DNA from 2 places in the Colwellia sp. BRX10-1 genome. Region 2 is predicted to be linked to the other one. Evidence: predicted binding sites of a transcription regulator. Region 2 holds the regulator's gene; the other holds the start of a gene.
The links. Region 2 encodes MetJ, which represses methionine synthesis genes. Its sites were predicted from a motif close to TAGACGTCTAGACGTCTA; they were not measured.

Region 1: the regulator MetJ is predicted to act here: its motif matches at 1,107-1,124, upstream of metK (methionine adenosyltransferase).

The regions. Positions count from the first base shown of each region.
Region 1 is NZ_JACGWC010000012.1:39,053-51,846, reverse strand. It holds gene H4J75_RS11445 (ABC transporter substrate-binding protein) at 1-132, shown strand, start outside; gene murI (glutamate racemase) at 236-1,084, shown strand; gene metK (methionine adenosyltransferase) at 1,215-2,402, shown strand; gene H4J75_RS11430 (rhodanese-related sulfurtransferase) at 2,494-3,474, opposite strand; gene H4J75_RS11425 (efflux RND transporter permease subunit) at 3,723-6,830, opposite strand; gene H4J75_RS11420 (efflux RND transporter periplasmic adaptor subunit) at 6,841-8,025, opposite strand; gene rsmE (16S rRNA (uracil(1498)-N(3))-methyltransferase) at 8,265-9,026, shown strand; gene gshB (glutathione synthase) at 9,051-10,007, shown strand; gene H4J75_RS11405 (YqgE/AlgH family protein) at 10,148-10,702, shown strand; gene ruvX (Holliday junction resolvase RuvX) at 10,722-11,156, shown strand; gene H4J75_RS11395 (PilT/PilU family type 4a pilus ATPase) at 11,292-12,419, opposite strand; gene H4J75_RS11390 (type IV pilus twitching motility protein PilT) at 12,515-12,794, opposite strand, start outside.
Region 2 is NZ_JACGWC010000003.1:231,995-244,788, reverse strand. It holds gene rluF (23S rRNA pseudouridine(2604) synthase RluF) at 1-588, opposite strand, end outside; gene H4J75_RS04920 (hypothetical protein) at 1,076-2,527, opposite strand; gene metL (bifunctional aspartate kinase/homoserine dehydrogenase II) at 2,720-5,170, opposite strand; gene metB (cystathionine gamma-synthase) at 5,211-6,368, opposite strand; gene metJ (met regulon transcriptional regulator MetJ) at 6,552-6,881, shown strand; gene H4J75_RS04900 (hypothetical protein) at 6,904-7,257, opposite strand; gene H4J75_RS04895 (malic enzyme-like NAD(P)-binding protein) at 7,504-8,745, opposite strand; gene H4J75_RS04890 (adenylosuccinate synthase) at 9,303-10,601, opposite strand; gene H4J75_RS04885 (DUF2065 domain-containing protein) at 10,746-10,934, opposite strand; gene hflC (protease modulator HflC) at 11,021-11,908, opposite strand; gene hflK (FtsH protease activity modulator HflK) at 11,912-12,794, opposite strand, start outside.

The sequences.
Region 1 (12,794 bases), on a different contig from region 2:
AATCATGACTTATATTTTGCTTTTAGTCTAAATAGCGATAAAAAGATTGTCACTAAATATACCAACGCTTATAAAATAATAGAGAAAAATGGCACTTTAGACAAACTGAGAAATAAGTGGCAAGTGCAGTAAACGCTACATACTTAGTAAATAATGACTAGTGCGCTTTACTTTTATCTAAAAAATCAATATAACAAAGACGAATTTTATCAGTTAGTTAATAACAATAGACAACATGACCCAAAATCATCTAGCCAACAAATCAAAAAAACCACAAGGGCAAGTTTATGCTGACACACCAGCGATCGGTATTTTTGACTCTGGCATTGGTGGTTTGTCGATTGCTAAGTGTATCCATCAGCATTTACCCAATGAAAATCTTATTTATGTGGCTGATAGTCAATTTGCACCTTATGGCGATAAGTCGTCAGCAGAAATTATTGAACGGGTAAATAAAATTGCTGACTGGTTGATTAGCCAACAGGTAAAAGCCATTGTTGTTGCCTGTAATACCGCAACAGTTAGCGCTATCGATCAACTGCGTTTAAGGGTTTCAATTCCAATTATTGGCGTTGAACCAGCAATAAAACCCGCTGCGTTGCACAGTAAAACAAAGAAGGTAGCCTTGTTAGTAACAGGGGCAACCGCAATAAATACTCGGTTTCTGTCTTTAGTGAATAAGCATAAAAATGGCGCTGAAATTTATATTCAGCCATGCCCTGGCTTAGTAGAGCTTATCGAGCAAGGCCTTCATGAAAGTGAACAGTGCCTTGAAATACTGCATACTTTTTTGCAACCTCTTGTGCAAAGTAATATAGATACCTTAGTCTTAGGTTGTACACATTACCCCTTTGTTCGTTCGCTTATACAAAGAATTGTTGGTGATAAAATTACCATCATGGAAACCGCTCAGCCCGTAACGGATCAACTTACTCGGCAACTGGCAAACCAAGGATTATTGGCAAGTACTCAATCTATTTCACAACAACACTTTTTTAGCTCTAAGGTATCTCAGCAACAAGCCAAATTGATGTCAGTACTTTTTGGTCAGAATGTTACCCTTCAGCAATTTCCTGCTCTATAAATGAACAATTAATAATTATTTTTAGCCGTTTAGCCATCTAGGCGTAAAAAAACTAGAAAATAGTTAATCTTGCAGTTAGAATAACTCCAATTCGAAAATATTTTAAACTATTACATTTTTCTGAGGTTATATGTCTACTCAATTTTTCACTTCTGAATCAGTTTCTGAAGGTCATCCGGATAAAATCGCCGATCAAATTTCTGATGCGGTACTTGATGCTATTATCGCTAAAGATAAGAATGCTCGTGTCGCTTGTGAAACTATGGTGAAAACTGGTGTAGCTATTATTTCAGGTGAAGTTTCTACCACGGCATGGGTTGATCTAGAAGCGATTACCCGTAATGTTATCAGTAATATTGGCTATACTTCGTCTGACGTTGGTTTTGATGGTGAAACTTGTGGCATTATGAATTTAATTGGCCAGCAATCACCTGAGATTGCCCAAGGTGTTGACCGAGCAAACCCTGAAGATCAAGGTGCTGGTGACCAGGGATTAATGTTTGGTTATGCGACCAATGAAACTGAAACGTTAATGCCTGCGCCAATATTTTATTCTCATCGTTTAGTAGAGCGTCAAGCTGAAGTCCGTAAATCAGGGGTCTTACCTTGGTTGCGTCCTGATGCTAAATCTCAAGTCACTTTTATTTATGAAGATAATAAGCCAGTAGCGATTGACGCGGTTGTTTTATCAACTCAACATAATCCAGAGATTTCTCAAGAAGATTTGCACGAAGCTGTGATGGAAAATATTATCAAAGCTGTGTTACCTGCCGAGTTATTAACTAAAGATACTAAATATTTTATTAATCCTACTGGCCGTTTTGTTATTGGTGGTCCGGTAGGTGATTGTGGTTTAACGGGTCGTAAAATTATTGTTGATACCTATGGCGGCATGGCTCGTCATGGTGGTGGTGCTTTCTCAGGAAAAGATCCATCAAAAGTTGATCGCAGTGCTGCTTATGCTGGTCGTTATGTAGCAAAAAACATCGTTGCGGCTGGTTTAGCTGACCGTTGTGAAATTCAAATTTCTTATGCCATTGGTATTGCTGAGCCAACGTCAATTTCAATTGAAACCTTTGGTACCGGTAAAGTCTCTGAAGCAAAATTAATTGAATTGGTAAGAGCACATTTTGATTTACGACCTTACGGCATTACTAAGATGCTTGATTTGTTGCACCCTATGTATCAGATGACAGCAGCTTACGGACATTTTGGTCGTGAACCTGTTGAAGTCACTGTTGGTGATGATACTTTTACTGCATTTACGTGGGAAAGAACTGATAAAGCTGACGCACTTAGAAAAGCTGCTGGTTTTTAGTTTTAACGACTAAACATCAAGGCTCCTAATAAAAAAGCGACTTAATAAGTCGCTTTTTTTATGTTCAAAGGGTAAATAGCAACCTAGCTCATCACGACTTAGTCGACTGTGCTTTTTTGCTGGCAACTTTATCTTTTCGTCGCTGTTCGATAACATCTTGAACATTGCCACCAATATGCTTTTCACCTCGTTGGTTCGCTAAATTTATTTGACGCTCACGCTCAGCGAAACCACTACGCTGCTCGTCGGTATACTTGTCATAACAACGATGACAACTCACACCTTTAACATAGTGTTCGCTTTGCATTTCTTCGCTTGTTATCGGGTAACGACAAGCAAAACATTGGTCGTACTGGCCTTGCTCTAAACCATGTCCAACGGCAACACGGCCATCAAAAACAAAACATTCGCCTTCCCACATTGAATTCTCTTGTTCAACTTCTTCTAAATATTTAAGCACACCTCCCTCAAGGTGGTAAACGTCTTCGAAGCCTTGCTCTTTCAAGTAAGCTGTTGATTTTTCGCAACGAATACCACCAGTACAATACATAGCCACTTTTTTGTGCTTATTTTTATCTAAATGTTGGGCAACATATTCTGGAAATTCACGGAACGTTTCAGTCTTAGGGTTAACGGCGTTTTTAAAGGTACCAATTTCAATTTCATAATCGTTACGCGTATCAATCAATAAAACTTCTGGATCTGAAATAAGCGCATTCCAGTCTTTTGGTTTCACATAAGTACCAACGGTTAATAATGGGTCAATGCCTTCAACACCCATAGTAACAATTTCTTTTTTTAATTTTACTTTGCTACGTTGAAAAGGGTTTTCATCAGCATATGAATATTTATGAGAAACATTAATTAAACGTTCATCCGTCTCTAAATGAGCTAAAAGCAGATCGATACTGGCTTTTGTACCTGCAACCGTACCGTTAATACCTTCGTTAGCGAGTAATAACGTACCTTTGATCTCGTTTTCTAACATAACGCTTAATAAAGGTGATTTAAGTTGTTCGAAGTTTTCTAAGCGCACAAATTTATAAAGTGCACAGACAGTAATATTTTGCATAGTAATAATACCCATTGAGCCAGCCAGAACGTAAATCCGGAGCTGTAGATTAATATAAAACCAACACCTGCTACTAGCGATGTTAGTCGAAAGATGCGCATTCTATCAAAAGCGCTTATTTAGATAAAGTACCCTGTCGCTCGCCTTAATTATAAAGTTGTTGTTTATCGTATTATTTAGAGCTAAAAAAAGACTTAACACCACAGTGAAAAGTCTTTTAAAAGGCAAAGTATTTCAATAAAAACTCGTTAACTCGGTGAGCCTTTAAGTTTTTCGCGCAACCTTTGAATAATCATATAGAAATATGGCACAAGTAAAGTACCCAATATAGTAGCAGCTAACATACCTGATAGTACGGTAACGCCCAAGAATATCCGGCTACTAGCGCCTGCCCCCGAAGACATAACCAAAGGAATTACACCTAACACAAAAGAGAGTGCAGTCATTAATACGGCTCTAAATCTTAATTTTGCGGCATCAAGCGCGGCTTCCATAATACTTTTACCTGCGGCTCTAAGTTCCATGGCAAATTCAACAATAAGAATCGCGGTTTTAGTCGATAAGCCGATGAGTAGCACTAACCCCACCTGAGCATAAATGTTATTCTCCATGCCCAAGATATACAGCGTTAACATTGAACCAAACAATGCCAAGGGAACCGCTGCGATAACCGAGAATGGTATGGTCCAGCTTTCATATTGCGCCACTAAAAATAAGTAAACAAACAACAATGCTAAGCCAAATAGAACAGGTGCTAAATTACCTGCCTCAATTTCTTGTTTAGACTGCCCGGCCCATTCGAAAATATAGCCCTGAGGTAAGTTTCCAGCTAATTCTTCCATAATAGCTATTGCCTCACCTGATGAATGACCACTCGCTGCTTGCCCAGTAATGTTAGCACTACGATATAAATTAAAGTGTCCGATACTTGTTGGTCCTAAAATAGGTTCTAACTTAGCCAGTGTCGTTAATGGCACCATTTCACCCTCTTGATTACGGACAAAATAGTGACGTAAGTCAGACGGGTCTTTGCGGAACTCTTTTTCTGCTTGAACAGTTACTCTATAAGTACGACCAAACTGGCTAAAATCGTTAATATACATTGAGCCAAGTTGGGCTTGTAAAGTAATAAAAATATCAGACAAAGCGACACCTTGGGCTTTGGCTTTATTTCGATCGACCTCTAAAAAATATTGCGGAACATTAGCGCGGTAAGTACTAAAAACTTGATTTAATTCAGGACGCTGATTAGCTTCATAAATAAGACCATTCATCACTTGCGCCAAATCACTTGGGCTTCTGCCTTCACTATCTTGTAATTTAAATTCAAACCCCGAACTTGACCCTAGCCCAGGAATAGGCGGCGGATTAAATATCATGATTTGCGCGTCTGGTATGGTCCAAAGTTGCCCCATTAAACGTTGAATAACAGCACGTAACGCTAATTCTGGTTCAGTTCTGTCCTCCCAATCTTTTAGCATAATAATGCCTAAACCATTATTAGAACCCGCTCCTCCTAATAATGAAAAACCAGCAACAGTAATAACATCAGTCACCGCAGGATCAGCTTTTATTATCGGCGTTATTTTATCAATAAGTGCTTGTGTTCTATTACTCGATGCAGCATCTGGTAATTGAATATTAAGAAAAACATAACCTTGGTCTTCACTTGGCACAAACCCCGAAGGTACCGACGTTGTTAACCAACCTGTTGCCATAAATAAAACACCAACAATAATACCAACACGAGCTGCGCGTTTTAATAAAAAATTTACCGCTGTGGTATAGCCTCCAGTCATCTTCTTAATACCCCGTTCAAAGGGGATTAACCATTTTATTGGCTTCATATTGTCTTTACTTAATAACACCGTACAAAGTGCAGGGCTAAGTGTTAAGGCATTAACAGAAGAAATGATAACGGCAAATGAAATAGTAACCGAGAATTGTTTGTACAGTTCTCCGGTAATACCTGGCATAAAGGCCACAGGAATAAATACTGCTAGTAACACCAAAGTAGTCGCTATAATAGGACCTGAGACTTGTTCCATTGCCTTAGTGACAGCGGCTTTTATTTCAAGTTGCTCTTCTTTAAGGATTCGTTCTACGTTTTCAATAACGATAATCGCATCGTCAACGACTATACCTATCGCCAGCACTAAGCCAAAAAGAGTGATAGTGTTAATCGAATAGCCCATGGCCAACATAAAGGCAAAAGTACCTATTAATGACACAGGTATCGCGATGGTCGGAATAAGTGTTGCTCGCCAATTTTGTAAAAATAAGAACACTACTAAAACTACTAAGACTATCGCCTGAAATAAAGTCACTTTCACTTCGTCAATAGAGCGTAAGATAAACTCAGTGGTATCGTAAGGGATAGCGTATTCAAGCCCTGCAGGAAAACGTGTTGATAGTTTTTCCATTTCCAGTTTAACCAAACGAGCAACTTCTGTTGCATTTGCACCAGGTAATTGATAAATAACTAAGAATGCAGTTTCGTTGCCATTTAAGCGTGCTTGAACACCATAGTTTTGCGATCCTAGTTCTAAGCGTGCAATATCGGACAAACGGACAAAATTACCGTTTGTGCGAGCACGAACAATGGTTTGCCCGAACTCTTCAACCGTTTTTAAGCGCCCTCTTGCTTGAATGGAGTACTCAAATTGTTGGTTAGGCAATGCCGGGCTTGCACCTAACTTGCCAGCAGCAACAATTAAATTTTGTTCTTGAAGGGCTTGTTTTACCTCGGTAACGGTAACCCCTAATGATGCCATACGGTCGGGTCTTAACCATGCACGCATGCTGTAAGTCATTTCACCCATCACACTGGCTTCAGCAACGCCAGGGATACGTCCTAACGGTTCAGTTAGTGAATTAGTCGCATAGTTACTTAAAAACAATTGGTCGATTTCAGCTTGTTTTGAAAATAAATTGATCGCCATTAACATCGAGCTAGACTTTTTCTTAACCGTAACCCCCAAGCGTGTTACTTCTGAAGGCAATGCACTTTGAGCCAATGCGACACGATTTTGCACATTGACCTGTGCCATATTGTCATCGATACCGACTTTAAAAAACACGGTAATGGTTGCTGAGCCATTATTTGAAGCGGTTGATTCGATGTACATCATATCTTCGACACCATTGATTTTTTCTTCAATGGGACGAATAACTGACTCTTCGACAACTTGCGCACTCGCACCTGGATACACCGCAGTAATTTGCACTTGTGGTGGTGTTATTTGTGGGTACATATTAACGGGTAATAAGCCCATAGCAATGAGGCCTGCTAAGGTGATAACAATTGAAATAACAAAGGCAAACTTGGGGCGATGAATAAACGTTTTACTGATCATAGCAGTCCCCTTATTGGGCTAAAAAGTCAGAAATAATACCGGTAAATGGATCAATACTTTTAGCTACGGGTTTAACTTCAACACCATTTCTGACTTTTTGTAAACCTTCGACAATAACCTGCTCGTTGGCGTTAATACCTGATTCAACCACCCACATTGCATTAATTCTTCGCCCTAAAGTAACCAGACGCTGTGAAACTTTATTATCTTCGCCAACAACAAGGACAAATTTTCCTTGTTGGCTTTCCTGTACAGCGACCTGAGGCACTAAGGCCATTTGTTCTTTTTTCTTACCTTCTATAATTAAAGTAAGAAATAAACCGGGCACAATAATACCATCAGGGTTATTAAATATTGCGCGTAATTCAACCGTTCCCATGCCTTGATCTATTTTTGTTCCGGCAAACGTTAACAGGCCCTTTTCACTATATTGAGTGTTATTAGGTAAAAGTAAGGAAATATCAATCGATAAATCTTCAGGCTTTTGAGTGTTTTTATGTTTTTGTAAATAAGAAACATATTCGCTTTCTTCTACTTGAAAACTGACATACATAGGATCTGTTGCTGTTAATGTCGCCAGTGTGTTACTACTTGGGCTGATAATCGTGCCAATACTATAATTTACTTTGCCAATACGTCCTGAAAATGGCGCTTTAATAACGGTGTAACTTAAATTCAACTCAGCGTTTTCTAATGTTGATTGGGCGACCTGCACTGATGCCCTTGCTTGTGAATCATTAGTTATTAATTTATCGAGATCAGATTGAGAAATATAACCTTGCCCTGCGACTTCACGCCCACGTTTTAAGTCTCTTGCAGCACCATTAGCACCAGCGACTTTACTGGCTAAATCGGCTTTTGCTGACTCTAAAGAAACTTGATAAGCCGCGGGATCAATATTAAGTAACACTTGAGATTTTTCAACAATAGAGCCTTCACTAAAGTTACGATCGATTAACTCACCTTCAACCCTAGCGCGTAAGTCAACTTCTTTTGACGCAACTGAACGAGCAACAAATTCACGGTAACTACCAATTTCATTGACCTTTATTTGATAAACAGAAACAGCAGGAGCAGGAGCTGCTATTTTAACTTGTTCTACTTGTCCACAACTTATCACTGTAAAAGTCATCACTGATAAAAGACTAACGCGAAATAAAATAGGTTGAAAAGCTTGCTGATATTTTGTGAACATCTATGTTCTCCGTTTAGTGCTAACAGCACGTGACAAAACCACTATTAAGAATAAATTGCTAAAAAATATATTATTACATGTGATGATAGTTAATTCAGTCTGAAAATGTATTTAAACATTGAAAACGCCTTCTGCTTTTTTTAAATAGCCGTTTTTACGCTATTTTATAAAATCATAATTGAAATATGAGCAAGTCGCCCTTATATTTCTTGATAAGATAATAAAAAATATTAATAAAAATGAGCAATCCTAGAATTTTTCAGCAACAATCATTTTCTGTTGGCGACACTATTACTTTAAGTGAAGATGCCTTTGGCCATACCATAAGAGTTCTGCGTTTAAAAAGTGGTGATGATTTAACCCTTTTTAATGGCGAATTAAACCAAGGTGTACTTGGCGATTATCAAGCTGAAATAACCGACGTTAGTAAAAAAAATGCCCAAGTCATTATAAAATCGTTCAGCGAAAAAAATGTTGAATCACCATTAAATATTCATTTAGGGCAAGGTATTTCACGTGGCGACCGAATGGACTTTACTTTACAAAAATCGGTTGAGCTGGGTGTTAACACCATTACCCCGCTATTTACCGAACGTTGCGGAGTAAAGCTAAACGGCGATCGCTTACAGAAAAAAATAGACCAATGGCAAAAAATAGTGGTCAGTGCTTGTGAACAAAGTGGCCGTTGTTCGGTCCCTATTGTTATGCCTGCTGTTTATTTAGATGAATGGCTAACTCAACAAACTGCTTCATTAAAACTAAATTTACACCCAAAAGCGCAATACTCAATAATGAATTTGCCTGAAAAAAACATCAATGATTCAAATCAGCGAGTGCGTTTACTTATTGGTCCAGAAGGCGGTTTAAGTGATGATGAAATTAAACGAGCCAATCAAGCCTCTTTTGTTGATGTTTTATTAGGACCAAGAATATTAAGAACAGAAACGGCAGCATTAACGGCAATTACCGCATTGCAATGCCGCTTTGGCGACATTAATTAGTAACGAACACATTAGGAAATAAAGATGACAATTAAACTTGGCGTAGTAATGGACCCTATTTCACAGGTCAATGTAAAGAAAGATTCATCTATGGCGATGATGTTCGAAGCTCAAAAGCGCGGTTACGAAATTTATTACATGGAAATGAAAGATTTATACCTTGATCAAGGACAATGCCGTGCCACAGCACAAAAATTAAAGGTTTTTGACGATCCTCAACATTGGTATGAACTAGACGAAGTAAACGACATAGCTGTTTCAGAACTTGACGCGGTTTTAATGCGTAAAGATCCTCCTTTTGATACCGAATTTATCTACGCGACCTACATGCTTGAGCGTGCAGAAGTTGAAGGCACATTAATTGTAAACAAACCACAAAGCTTGCGTGACTGTAACGAAAAACTTTTCACTGCTTGGTTTGCAGAGTTGACACCACGTACCTTAGTGACACGTAACAATGATAAAATTCGTGAATTTCATCAAAAAGAAAAAGACATTATTATTAAGCCACTTGATGGCATGGGCGGTGCGTCAATTTTTCGTATAAAAGAAAATGATGCTAATGTTGGTGTTATATTAGAAACACTCACCAACCACGGTAATCAATACGCCATGGTGCAAGAATTCATGCCTGAAATTAAAGATGGTGATAAACGTATTCTTATTGTTAACGGTGAACCTATGCCTTATTGCCTTGCACGTATCCCTGCACAAGGTGAAACGCGTGGTAATCTAGCTGCCGGTGGCCGTGGTGAAGCAAGACCCCTTAGTGCTACCGATAGGTTAATTGCTGAAACTATTGCACCAGAATTGAAGAAACGTGGTCTATACTTTGTTGGGTTAGATGTTATTGGTGACAAAGTTACCGAAATTAACGTTACCAGTCCCACCTGTATCCGAGAAATTGAAGCTGCATATCCTATTAATATCAGTGGAAAATTAATGGATGCAATAGAAGAAAATATTCGTCCTAGAGTATAAATATTTTAGTTATATTTTTTACCATTTAAAGTTATGAGTCTCTACTAGCGGTGATCCTTTAAAATAAACGATCACCATACCTCTATAAAAACAATGATACATAGAGTTTTTTTAAAACTTAAAGTGTAAAAGGTGATGGTATGGAAAGCTTAGAAAATCAACTATTAATTGCAATGCCTGCATTAGACGATGCCTATTTTAATAAAACTGTAACTTATATTTGTGAGCACAATGAAGAAGGCGCTATGGGTCTTATTATTAACTTACCCGTTAACGTGACTTTAAACGAATTGCTCATCCAGATAGATGCTAAAAAAGAACAAGCACCTGAGTTAGGTCAACAAGTGCTAACCGGAGGTCCTGTTTCTCAAGACCGAGGTTTTGTTCTACATAGCCCACAAGATTGCTGGAAACAATCGTTATCGCTAAGTAAAGAGGTCATGATCACCACCTCTAAAGATATTTTAATGGCGTTAGGGACAGAAGGTGCGCCTGAAAAATATATGGTTACCTTAGGTTATGCTGGTTGGGGGCCGGGTCAATTAGAAGAAGAAATAAAAACTAACGCCTGGCTTTTAACCCCTGCTGATGGTGATATTGTTTTTAATACACCGATTGAGCAGCGCTGGAAAAAAGCCACAGAAAAACTAGGTATTGATATGGCTCATTTATCTACGGATATTGGCCATGCTTAACAACATTGAGGAATAATAAGTGTCAAAAGATGTCGGCCAACGCACCGTTTTAGGTTTTGATTTTGGTAAAAAATATATTGGCGTTGCTGTTGGCCAAGAAATGACCGGAAGTGCCTCTCCTTTAGGCTCGATTAGAGCTAAAGAAGGTATTCCTAATGAGATGGAATTAACAAAATTTATTAAAGAATGGCAACCTGACTATTTAGTAGTGGGATTACCCTTAAATATGGATGGTAGTGAGCAACAATTAACCCTTGATGCCAAAAAATTTGGTAACCGCTTATCGAATAAATTCGCCCTGAAGGTAGAATTTCAAGATGAACGTTTAACCACAGCAGATGCCAAAGAACGTTTATTTGCCGCAGGAGGCTATCGTAATTTAAAAAAGGATAATATTGATGCTGAGTCAGCAAGATTAATTATTGAAAGCTATTTTGAAACGCTTTACGACTAGAAAATAGCAATATAGCAATATAGCAATATAGTCAAACCACATAAAGCTCATGCGTCAAGTGGTTTGACTATCTATTGTTACACTGTTCAAGAAACTTAGCTTAACACCTAGCAATGTTTCATAAGTATCTGTTAACTAAATATCTTTAGGGCCAAAACCGTCAATGGTCACGCCACTTAATGCACCGGTGCCTCCTTGCTCATTACTGCGCAACTTAATCATCAAGCGTAAATCATTAGGTGAATCAGCATGATGCAATGCATCAGCATAGTTTATTGAGCCTTTTTGATACAACTCAAACAAAGCACCATCAAAGGTCTGCATGCCAAGTTCTTTAGACTTTTCCATCACTTCTTTAATACTACCAATATCACCTTTTTTAATAAGTTCAGCGATATAAGGCGAGTTAAGTAAGATCTCAATCGCCGCAACACGCCCGTTACCGTCGCAGGTAGGGATCAGTTGCTGAGCGATAATACCGCGTAAATTTAACGCTAAATCAAACAATAACTTGCCATGTTGATCCGCAGGCACTAAATGCATAATACGGTCAATCGCTTGGTTAGCATTATTTGCATGCAAGGTTGCGATACATAAGTGCCCGGTTTCAGCAAAGCTTAACGCATGTTCCATGGTTTCTTGGTTACGGATCTCACCAATTAAGATAACATCGGGTGCTTGGCGTAATGAGCTTTTTAAGGCCGCATCGAAACTTTCAGTGTCTAAGCCAACCTCTCGTTGCGTTACCATACAACGCGCATGTTCATGAACAAATTCAACAGGGTCTTCAATGGTAAGAATATGGCCACGCGAATTTTTATTACGATAGCCAATCAATGAAGCCATTGATGTTGATTTACCCGTACCCGTGCCACCAACAAAAAGTACTAAACCGCGCTTTGACATGACTACATCTTTTAAGATTGGCGGTAAACCGAGTTCGTCAGCATCAGGAATTTCTGTGACGATACGTCGGACAACCATACCTGCCATATCGCGTTGCCAAAAGGCTGAAATACGGAAGCGGCCAATGTCGTCAATTGAAATGGCAAAGTTACATTCTTTCTCTTCAGTAAATTGCTTTTTCTGTTTATCGTTCATTGCGTTATGAACAAGCGCTAACGATTCATCGCTTGTTAAAAGGTGATCATCGATTGCTTGTAACTCGCCATTTACTTTCGCGCTTACCGCAAGCTTAGCGGTAACAAACATATCAGAGGCACCTTCTTTTACCATCTTTTGTAATAAGTCATGAAAATTCATTGATCTTTCTCTTATCTTTTAAACCGTAATGTGAAGTAATAGACACCTAAGGTTTGAGCTAGTTTTAAAAACCTCTAAAGTGATTTTAGCGTGCTTTAAAAGCCTCTAAATTGATTTTTATCCACTGCTTTTTCCATCGCATCTTGCTTAGTTATTAAGCCTCTATTCACTAGACCTTGCAAGCACTGATCCATGGTTTGCATACCATGAGACATACCGGTTTGAATGGCACTGTACATCTGCGCTATTTTGTCTTCACGAATTAAATTTCTTATTGCAGGAACACCTAACATTATCTCATGAGCGGCAACACGACCCCCACCCACTTTTTTAATCAAGGTTTGTGAAATAACCGCACGAAGTGATTCTGACAAC
Region 2 (12,794 bases):
ATATTCACACATCCGACGAATTTGACGATTTAAGCCTTGCGTTAAGATAATACGAAAAACAAATTTACTTTCTACTTTAACAAGACAGGGTTTAGTGATGGTTCCCAGTATAGGTACACCTTTTGACATCCGTTGGATAAAACGCTCACTGATGGGTTTATCAACCGTGACAATATACTCTTTGTCATGGGCATTTTCAGCGCGCAAAATTTTATTAACGATATCACCATCACTGGTCAAGAAAATTAATCCTTCTGAAGGCTTATCTAAGCGCCCTATCGGAAAGATCCTTTCCTTGTGACCAATAGCGTCAATAATATTACCTCTAACATGTAACTCGGTCGTACAGGTAATACCCACTGGCTTGTTATAAGCAATGTAAACCCGGTCAGATTTATTAGCCGGCATAGCACCAATTTGCTTACCATCAACAAAAACCACATCACCCGCTTGTACCTTAGTACCTAACTCAGGGGTTTTACCATTGATCGTAACTCGACTTTCTTCAATCAACTTATCAGCAGCTCGGCGCGAGCAGTAACCTGATTCACTGATAAATTTATTCAGTCTTTTTTCTTGATCGCTCACGAGATATTCCAAAGTTATGCAAAGTAATAAACGCCATTTTACCTGAACTTTAACAGACAGTGAAAAAGCATTATGGTTATTTAGCCTTATTTGACAGTTTTTGATTAATATTTACTGTAAATATCCCTCTTTGGTAACAACAACAGGGTAAGTCTACTTACTTAACTTGCTAAGTGTTTTCACTATGGCGTTATAAAAGCAAAGACTTTAACGTTATTTAGCTTTGTTCCACAGCTTTTGATTAATATTGACTGTAAATATCCCTCTTTGGTAACAACAACAGGGTAAGTCTATTTAGTTAACTTGCTAAGTGTTTTCATTATGGAGTTATAAAAGCAAAGACTTTAACGTTATTTAGCTTTGTTCAACAGCTTTTGATTAATATTGACTGTAAATATCCCTCTTTGATAACAACAACAGGGTAAGTCTACTTACTTAACTTGCTAAGTGTTTTCACTATGGCGTTATAAAAGCAAAGACTTTAACGTTATTTAGCTTTGTTCCACAGCTTTTGATTAATATTGACTGAAAAGAATTCTCCTGGCTGCCAACAGCGAGGAAGTAGATCTAGTTGTTTACGCTCATGGGAGTTTGACACTAACAACTCTAAGATTTCATGGAGGCGCTCTTTACTGATAGTAGAGAAACTTTTAGCGGTTTCAGTAAAATATAAATTAGCAGATTTCTTAATGACTATCTCTTGTCCATGACTTATGAAGGCTAAGTTGCGTGTTGCCGTTCGGCAAATAGGATAATCAGCATTTGCAGGATAAAGCTGGCTGACGATGGCATATTCATAGCGGTCGTTAATATCTTGCTCATACGGGACATAGGTAACACCATAACCTTGTGGAAAATGGCCAGTAATTTTTGTCAGTGCATTAACCACTGCTTGACAACAAGCTCCCCGCTCCGCGTTTTGATTAAGAACATAATAAACTTTCGGTAATAATTTGTAGTTATAGCTATCTTTTGTCGACAAGATAATAGAACTGTATATTTGTGGTACTTTAAGAAGGTTGCCAATACCCTTCTTTGGGTTGACGGCACTTTTGAGTAAATGCTTAATGAACAATAATTTTTTATGCTCAACGACATTGTGCTCGTCGCGATCTTTTTTTGAATTACCAATATATATACCTGCGCCAATACCATCAATAAGATACTTAACCGTTTCCCGATAATTTATTTGTAAGAGTGCTTTTCGCTCTTCAATAGGTAAGGTTCGATGGGGATCTTTTTGATAATCTGCACCACGCAAAATGGCTAGCGACTCGGGGTGGTTATTACCGATATCTTGTAATAGCGCCGCCATGACCAGTGGAATTTTTACTTTCTCTACAAAGGCTTGATAGGCCTCGGGATTATCTTGAGCCAACGTTTGATATTGCTCTGCGTTGATATCCCCCAAAGCACTCTTGATATAGGGCTCAACAATATGTTGATCCATGCATAGTCGGTCAAGTAAACGCAAACATAACACGCTTTTATAAAGCGGTTTATGTTGCTCGTTGGTTAAAGCAATTTTTCGCCCCTGGGTGGGGCTCACTAATTGTATGGTACCTAAAAGCTGGCTAGATTTACGATTACTGTCTTCAAAGCAATCACCCTCAGACAACTTGATGATCTCTTTACAGAGTTTATAGAGGTGTTGATGACGCTCATTGCGTTCAAAACGTAATTCCTCGTAATAATTGCGTTGTTCACGTTCGAGTCTTACCCGTAAAGTTTTAGCTTTATCCGTGGCTGTTTGCCGACTAACTTTTTCAATATTTTGCTTGAGCTCATCTAACTTATGCTCAATAAAAGATTGTTTTTCATAGTACTCAATCGCACGCTCAAGAACGGAATCATTTAATTGGCTGTGGCCATAAATTCTGCTTAAAAGACTTTTTACTTGGCTGGTAAAATAGCTGTCGCTATAGGTTTTATTTTCCATGTAAATACAACTTGGTGCCTGTGCTAAGTAGCTACTTTTTTTAATTATCTAAATGCTAGTTAATAATGCGATAACAGACAAGTGTTTATTAGTATCGATTGAGAAAAAGCACAACCTACAAGTTGTGCTTTTTCTCATTTAGCGTATTAATGCCTAGTGTAGTAATAATGATGATAGTTAGATTATGCTAATTTAACTTAGACCTTTGATTTTAACTTGGTGTTTTTTACCGGCCAGTTGCTGGCAGATACTCACTAAGTCTGAATGTAGGCCACCCGCGGTAACATCACGACCCGCGCCTGGTCCACGAATAATAAGCGGGTTATCTTGATACCAATGGCTCTTAATTAAAAAGATATTATCACCCGGAGTTAAAGAGGCAAAGGGATCATTCTTAGCAAGCGTCGCAAGATAAACCTTAGCGCTCAATTGGCCTTGTTCGTTGACACAGAATTTTGCAATATAACGAATACAGGCTTGCTGTTTAGATGCGCTAGTGAGTTGTTCAGCAAAGTAACTGTCCAAGTCTGCTGACTTTGCTAAAAATTCCGTCGTTGATAACCCTTGTAAGGATTCTGGCACTAAATTTTCGCATTCAATATCATCAAGTGATAATTCAAAACCTGCCATACGCGCTAAGATCAGTAATTTTCGTTGCACGTCTCGCCCAGACAGATCTTCTCGTGGATCGGGTTCAGTGATCCCTTGTGATAAGGCATCCATTAATAAGGTTGAAAACGGTACACTGGCATCATAGGTTTCAAATAGCCAAGAAAGCGTGCCTGAAAAAATTCCTGATATTTCCGTTATCTTATCGCCACTTTTCAATAAATCGTTAATGGCAAAGTTAACCGGTAAACCGGCGCCAACAGTAGTACTTCCTAACCATAAGCTTTTATTTTCAGCCGCGGTTAATACTAAGTCATTATAGCGAGCGGTACTGGCAGAAGCCGCCCATTTATTGGCACCAATAACATGAATACCTTCTTTAAAGAACTCACTGTATAAATCACTAAAATGTTCGCTAGGGGTGATATCGACAACAATTAATTCGTCGTAAGGATGGTTCGTTAACCACGACATCAATAAGGCATTATCACAAGGCGTAGCATCTCTTTCATAAAGCGACATTGCTTGATTAACATCGATACCATCGGTATTAAGCAATGCTTTTTTAGAAGTGACTAAACCGACTAAATGAACGTTCTCTAACACAGAGACTCGATTGAGTTGCGCGGGTAACAAGTCTAAGAATCGTTGACCTATATTACCAAGCCCTGAAACAACAACACCTATGTGTCGAGCGTCTTTAGTCATATCATAATGAACATTATTAAGTAACTCACCGGTACAACTCTGCTGAAGAATGGCGATAATACTATGCTCACTTAACGAGTTCACCACCTGCAGTACATGAGTATGTTTGAGGGCACGTTTAAAACGCGCTTGGATATTACCTTGATTTACCACACTATGACCAACAATCGCTATAATCGACACCGGTGTGAATGATACTTCGGTATCATGACTCGCCAGCCACTGACTCACTAATTTTTGTTGTGTTTGGTGGATAACCATAAAGCCTTGCTGAATATCACTACATATCGCAGAAAACTCATTACTGGCTTGTTCACCAAACGAACCGGCTAAACTGGTCGATTTTACCAGTAACAGATCGTTAAGCGAGGTAACTGACAATTCCTGTTTAGCAATTTGACCAAATTTTCCTATCTCTGTACCAGAAATTTCAGGATCAAAGCTACTTGCTACATGAAGGTGTGTGCTGTGGTTAGTGAGCGGCTGTAAGGTTTTTGCATGCAGAACCGGGTTACCTAAGCGGCCTAATTCTTTCGCGACACCATTAGGTAAGCGATGTAATTTACGGGCAAGTGGTACAATACGAGGATCGGCACTATAAATGCCATCAACGTCAGTCCATAGGGTAACATTCAGCGCGCCCGACAGTGATGCAATAATTGTTGCTGAATAGTCACTACCATTACGACCTAAAGTACAGGTTTCACCTTGAGAATTTTTAGTGATATAGCCAGTAATAACCGCCAACTTTCCTTTTTGTAAGTTCTGCTGAAAATTTTGACTACTTTGCTGATTGTCGACTGCACAGTCTTTATCATTATTGATAACCAGAAAGTCACGCGCATCAATAGCATAACTTGGACAAACTTTTTCACTTAACACCGCCGATAATAAACGCGCCGACCACAGCTCACCAAATGCCAGCATATCTGCATGGTGTTGGCTTGGCTGATCAGATAACCAAGCCGTTAATTGTGTTATATCATCAGACAAAACCTTGATAAGGTCTGCTGCACTGCTAGGGTTCAATAACTCACCAATTAATGTGCTTTGTGATTTCTCTAGTGTTTCAATAGCCAAAAACAGCTCGTCACTTTTTTCAAGTGCGAGTTTATAAATATTGAATAAGTCATCCGTAGTGTTTCCATTTGCCGAAACAACAACTAAATCATTTAATTGACAGTTTTGACGAATAATATCAACCACACGTTCAATACATTGGGTAGTTGCTAAGCTACTGCCACCAAATTTATGTACATGAATAGCATGCTTCGCCAGTTGATTATTCCCTGATGATAATTGTTCTACTGTATTTGACTGTGTCATTTTCACTCATTAATTCTTCTACTAAAAATAGTCTACAACTTTAAATTTGGCTTGCCGATAAAGCTTGTTCTAAGTCATTAATAATATCACTAACATCTTCAATACCGACAGAAATTCGGATTAAAGATTGAGTAATACCCGCTGCAATTTGTGCTTCAATTTCCATACCTGCATGGGTCATCGTTGATGGATGACTGATTAAACTTTCAACGCCACCTAATGACTGTGCCAAGGTAAAGAGTGATAAGTTGTCAAAGAGTACTTTAACCGCTTCAACACCACCTTTTATTTCGAAACTCATCATAGCGCCAAAATCTTTTTGCTGACGCTTAGCAATTTCGTGTCCCGGGTGATTTTTTAAACCAGGAAAGTATACCGCGTTAATTGCTCGATGATTTTCTAAGTATTTTGCAACAGCATTAGCATTTTCTTGATGCTGTTTCATGCGCAGTGGTAAGGTTTTTAAGCCACGTAATGCCAGATAGCTGTCGAAAGGTGAGCCAGTAATACCAATACAATTTGCCCACCACGCTAGCTCTTCACCCAGTTCTTTTTCTTTTGTTACTAACACCCCACCCACAACATCACTATGACCATTAATATATTTAGTTGTCGAGTGAAAAACAATATCAGCACCTAATAATAGCGGTTGCTGTAACAAGGGAGAAAGAAACGTATTATCTACTGCCACTAAAGCACCAACAGCATGACTGGCTTGAGTAACCTTTTTTATATCAACCAGCCGTAATAATGGGTTACTGGGTGACTCAATCAAAACTAATCTTGGCTTTTGTTCAAGCGCTTGCGCTAACGCTTGATCATCGTTTTGATCAACAACAAGCACATTAAATAAGCCACGTTTTGCTAGGTGGGTAAACAAGCGATAACTTCCACCATAGCAATCATGTGGAATAACAACCGTATCTTTTGTTGTCAGTAACTGACAAATTAAGTGCACCGCTGACATTCCTGTGCTGGTAACAATGCCTACAGCCCCCTGCTCTAAATCAGCGATAGCTTGTGCAAACGTGCTTCGAGTGGGGTTGCCTGTTCTGGAATAATCAAATTGGCGCTTATTGTTGAAGCCTTTTAAAGCATAAGTACTCGATAAATGAATGGCAGGAACAACCGCACCGTGATGTTCATCACTATTAATGCCGGCTCTAACAGCTAATGTTGCTGGTTTTTTGCTTGTCATTTTTTGCTCCAATCGGGCAGTAAAATCAAATAGATGTTTGGACGTCTATAACTCTAAACGCTTTACTTTTGTCGGTCAAGAACTTTAGACTTCTAAACTTCTACACATTCGTTATTGACTCAACGCCAACAACCAGTAAAATCTAACTTATAAAAAGTAATTTAGCTAAACAAAGGTAATTAAATGGCAAAGTGGAATGGCGATTATATAAAACCATACGCCGAACATGGTAAAAAAAGTGAGCAAGTTAAAAAAATCACGGTCTCAATCCCGTTGCGGGTACTGAAAGTGTTAACGGATGAACGTACTCGTCGGCAAGTTAACAACTTACGCCATGCAACTAACAGCGAATTGTTATGTGAAGCTTTTCTGCATGCTTTTACCGGACAGCCTCTTCCTGATGATGGCGATTTAACAAAAGACAATACAGAGATGCTACCTAAAAGTGTGCGCGAAGCGTTAATAGCAAAAGGTATTACCGACTTCAGTCAATTTGAAATTGAAGACGAGTAGCTTAGGGTTTTAATACACTTCCTTAAAAAGACGCTCTGGCGTCTTTTTTTATGCCCATACGGTAAGCATCTACAATAGCCAGTAACCAACAAGTTAATAGTGTATAGGTTAATGTACTCATTAAGATAGGGTCAACAATAATGGGATTTTTTGACATCTCAGCGATCAGTGCTTGGCTATTGAGCGCAACGTCACCTGATTTAACTTTATTAATAAGTGGCTGATATTGCCTCATCACTTCTTCAATATACAAATATACCGTCACAGAAAAACTTAAAATAAATAACGTAGCCCGTCGATAAGCGTGACACATTAGTTGGCCAATACCCGGGTAAACAAGTGCTGAGAGTAAAACGGCTTTCGTTGAAGTTTTCATTGTTATTCGTCCTACTCAATATTGTCATGCTTTGCCATCGGTGACATTGGCTAAATAGATGCTGTTACTAATGATTTATCTGGAACATAAATGACGTAGAAGAGGTAACTGCTCCTGCGTTAACCTACTTCTTAATTCCTACTTTCTGCGTCCATCTAGTCACTGCACCGTGACCTACTATTTGTCATAAATAAAAAAAGGAGAGTCGAGCTCTCCTTTTACAGCGTTATTAATAAATACTACTGATTATTCCATATAGTTTTCAGGTAATTCTAGGGCTGCCACTCCAGACTCAACCGCCGCTTTAGCAACGGCAAGCGCTACTCGACCACACAAACGTGGATCCATCGGCTTAGGAATAATATACTCCTTACCAAAGGTCAAACTTTTCTCACCACTAGCATCTAACACTTCTTGCGAAACAGGTTCCTTTGCTAATTCACGAATTGCATGAACAGCGGCAATTTTCATCTCATCGTTAATCGTTCTAGCGCGAACATCTAAAGCGCCACGAAAAATAAAAGGAAAACATAACACATTATTGACCTGGTTAGGGTAATCAGAGCGACCCGTAGCAATAATAAGATCATCACGAACAGCAAGCGCTAATGAGGGTTTTATTTCAGGATCTGGGTTTGAACAAGCAAAGATAATTGGATTGGGTGCCATTAATTTTACATGCTCAGCAGAAAGTAGATTAGGTCCAGAAACACCAACAAATACATCTGCGCCATCGATAACATCTTCAAGGGTACGTTTATCAGTATTATTAGCAAACATACGCTTATATTCGTTAAGATCATCACGTCGGGTGTGAATGACACCTTTAGTATCAAGCATGTAGATTTTTTCGCGCTGAGCGCCACATTTGATTAATAGTTCCATACAAGCAATCGCTGCTGCGCCTGCGCCAAGACAAATAATGTTGGCATCTTTAATACTTTTACCTTGGATTTCCAAGGCATTGATCATTCCAGCAGCAGTAACAATAGCCGTACCATGTTGGTCATCGTGAAATACCGGTATTTTACAACGTTCAATAAGTGCCTTTTCAATAGCAAAACACTCTGGTGCTTTAATATCTTCTAAGTTAATACCACCAAAACTGTCAGCGATATTGGCGACCGTATTTATAAATTCTTCAACTGTCTTATGTTTAACTTCGATATCAAATGAATTAATACCTGCAAATCGCTTAAATAATAATGCTTTGCCTTCCATTACCGGCTTAGCCGCCATACCACCTAGATTACCTAACCCTAAAATAGCGGTACCATTGGTAATAACAGCGACGGTATTGCCTTTGCCCGTATATTTGTAAACATCATCGGGATTTGCCGCAATTGCGCGAACCGGTTCAGCAACACCTGGGCTATAGGCGAGTGCTAAATCACGGCTAGTTTCAGCGGCCGTGGTTAATTCAACACTTATTTTTCCAGGTGTTGGGAATTGATGGTAATCAAGTGCTTGTTGGCGAAAGTCAGTCATGATTGATCCTATGCGTTAGGTGAATTTATTGTCTTATATATGCCATTTTTCACGTTTTATTTTGTTTATATACAGCATAGTTTTATAGACTCGTTATCAATCAAGATACACCTTTGTCTGTGATCTTTAAAAAGTAACGGGTATATACTATTGTAATCTTACATTTTGTTCCAACGTTATTCTTATATAAAAAAGTGCTAGAAGCTATAACAAACATACCCTTAGCCCTTTTGTATTGCACATCATAAAACTAAATATTCGCTATACAGCTTAATCTATTCACCGTATTTTATGACCACTTTTATAAACTTCTTTGACTTAAAAAATTTAGCCATCGATTTTCCTTTTTTTCAATACACAACAACGAATTTATCGGTGAAGTTATCCAATTAATAATTAATCTTCATCAACGTTGTCACTATCGCTTATAACCTTGATTAATTGCTTTTGAATTTATATTCAATAATGGCTGTTGAAATAATTTATTTTAGGTAAAAAAAAACCACCTCAGGGGTGGTTTTTTTCGTCTTATTTTAGAAAAAAATTATTCGCTGTAATTACTCAGCAAACGGGTTTACTAAAATAATGGTTTCATTACGATCTGGACCTGTTGAAATAATATCAACCGGTACACCTGTTAATTCTTCAATACGCTTAATGTAAGCGATCGCATTAGCAGGTAAAGCGTCACGAGAAGTTGCGCCAACAGTAACTTCAGACCAACCTGGCATTTCTTCATAAACAGGTGTAATTCTGTCATAACCTTCAGCAGCTGTAGGCGGTACAGTAATAATGTCGCCAGCTTCAGTGCGGTAACCTGTACATATTTTAAGGGTTTTTAAACCGTCTAAAACATCAAGTTTAGTTAAACAAAATCCTGTTACGCTGTTAACTTGAATGGCACGGTGCATAGCAACCGCGTCAAACCAACCACATCGACGTTCACGTCCAGTAGTCGCGCCAAATTCATGGCCTACAGTACCTAAATGTTCACCAATTTCGTCATCTAATTCTGTAGGGAAAGGACCAGAGCCAACACGTGTCGTGTATGCTTTAGTAATACCTAGAATATAATCTAAATGACGAGGTCCAAAACCACAACCGGTAGCAACGCCACCTGCAGTAGTGTTTGAAGACGTTACATAAGGATAAGTACCGTGATCAATATCAAGTAAAGTACCTTGAGCACCTTCAAACATAATTGATTCGCCGTTTTTACGGGCTTGATCAAGAATTTCAGCGACATCGGCAACCATTTTAAGGATAACGTCACGAACTGATAAAGCATCAGCAAGCACAGTGTCATAACAAACGGGTGCAACTTTGTAGTAATGCTCTAAAGAGAAATTATGGTAATCAACAATTTCTTTTAATTTAATCGCAAATGACTCAGCACAAACTAAATCGCCAACACGTAAACCACGGCGAGCAACTTTGTCTTCATAAGCTGGACCAATACCACGCCCTGTCGTACCAATAGGCTTATTACCGCGAGCGATTTCTCGCGCAGCATCTAGAGCATTATGATAAGGAAGAATTAACGGACAAGCGTCACTAATAAGTAAACGTTCACGTACAGGAACGCCTTTGGCTTCTAACATTGCGATTTCTGTCATCAAGGCTTTCGGGCATAAAACTACGCCGTTGCCGATTAAACATTTCACATTGTCACGTAATACGCCCGATGGAATTAAATGAAGTACGGTTTTTTCACCGTCTATTACCAAAGTATGACCTGCATTATGGCCTCCTTGATAACGTACGACGTACTTAGCTTTATCTGTGAGTAAATCAACAATCTTACCCTTACCTTCGTCACCCCATTGGGTGCCTAGAACTACGACGTTTTTGCCCATGTTTTCAATTTCGATAAAAAATTAGGCGGGGATTTTATCAAAAATCAAATAGTAGTCCAAGTAATAAATGATGATTTTTAATGCAATTTAAAAATATTCAATTAACTAAAGGGGTTATGAAAAACTTTTATGTCATTCTTTAGTCTAATAACTCAGTAACCATAAAATAAATGTGCCTACGACGAGTAAGCTAATGCCAATATTACGAATAGATAAGCTTGATTGTTGCGCTAACTTTTCCATAGTGTCGCGCCACTTATTTGGAAAAAGTGCAGGAATAAGCCCCTCAATAATCAGTACCAAAGCAAATGCCGTTAATAGTGTCTCTACCATGTTATTACTCCTCAATCACTTCTATAGGTAACTAGCAGATACGAAAAAGCCATGACAAGTCATGGCTTTTTTATCAAAAAAGTAGCTTACTTTTTAATTGTAGCGCCTTCTTTTAAGTAGTTAAAGAAATCACTATCGGGTTTAACCACCAAGATATCACTTTTACTACTAAAACTTTTTTCATATGCTTCAAGGCTACGGTAAAAACTGAAAAACTCAGGATCTTGTCCATATGAATCAGCATAAACTTTAGCCGCTAACGCATCGCCTTCACCACGCATTTCTTGTGCTTCTTTTTGTGCTGTCGCTAACATAACTGTTACTTTAGAATCTATCGTAGCACGGATGATTTCCGCTTGCTCTTGACCTTTAGAACGATGCTCTTTTGCTACAGCTGTTCGCTCTGCTCGCATACGGTCATAGATAGAAGCACTGACTTCAGCGGGTAAGTTAATCGCTTTAATACGTACATCAATAACCTCAATACCTAAGTCTTCACGACTACTTGAGGCACTTGCTAACGCTTTAGCCATAATGCCGTCACGGTCACCTGAAACAATTTCTTTAATGGTGCGCGTACCAAACTCAGTACGTAAACCATTATTTACTTTTTGTTTCAATAACGCACGAGCATTTTCTACTGAGCCAGAAGTACGTAAGTAGAACGTTGAAAAGTCAACAATACGCCACTTAACAAATGAGTCGACCATTAAATCTTTTTTCTCAGATGTTACAAAGCGATCAGGCGCTTCATCAAGCGTTTGAATACGAGCATCAAGTCTGCGAACGTTGTTAATGAAGGGTATTTTAAAGTGTAAACCCGGTTCATAAACAATCATTTCACCTGAATCAGCATCACGTTTAATTTTTGTAAACTGAAAAACGATACCACGTTGTCCTTCAAAAACAATGAAAACAGAAGAGACGGTTAATACTGAGAATAATACAATTAGGGCAATAATAAAGTTTTTCATTGCTTAATTTCTCCCTTCATTAAATCTGTCTGCACGACCTGATAAATCAGGCGCAGTACTTTGGGTATTAATCGATTGCGTCGCTCGAGTTTGACTCTCAGGTAAAGTACGTTGACCAGAAGACTGATTTTGCATCATTTTATCTAATGGTAAATACATCATGTTATTGCCACCTTCAACATCAACCATAACCTTACTGGTATTGGCATAAACATTTTCCATTGTTGATAAATACATACGCTGGCGAGTAACTTCTGGAGCAGCAAGGTATTCTGGAAGTAATTTATTGAATTTAGCAACTTCACCTTCGGCATCTAATACCGTTTGTTGTTTATAAGCGATGGCCTCTTGTTCCATACGTTTCACTCGGCCACGTGCTCTTGGTTCAATACCACGGGCATAGGCTTCGGCTTCACGTAAAAAACGAACTTCATCTTCTTGTGCTGAAATAGCATCGTCAAAAGCATCTTTGACTTCTTCAGGAGGACGAGCATCTTTAAAGTTAACATCGACAACAATTAAACCAAGATTATACGGGGCAATAATGTCATCTAATTCTTTCCAGACATCTTGACGCACTTTTTCACGGCCACTTGTTAAAATATCATCCATTTTAGAGTCACCAATAACGAAGCGTAAAGCACTGTCTAGTGACTGGCTTAAACTGTCGTCAGCATCAGTAACACTGAAAATATAATCACGGGCATCAACAACACGATACTGTATCTGCATTTCAACACGTACCACGTTCTCATCTTTGGTTAGCATAAAACCAGATGCAGGTAAGTCGCGTGTTGTTTGCATATCAACAGGAATAATACGTTCGGCGAATGTCCATTTCCAGCGTAAACCTGGTTCAACTGTGCCATCGTATTGCCCGAAACGT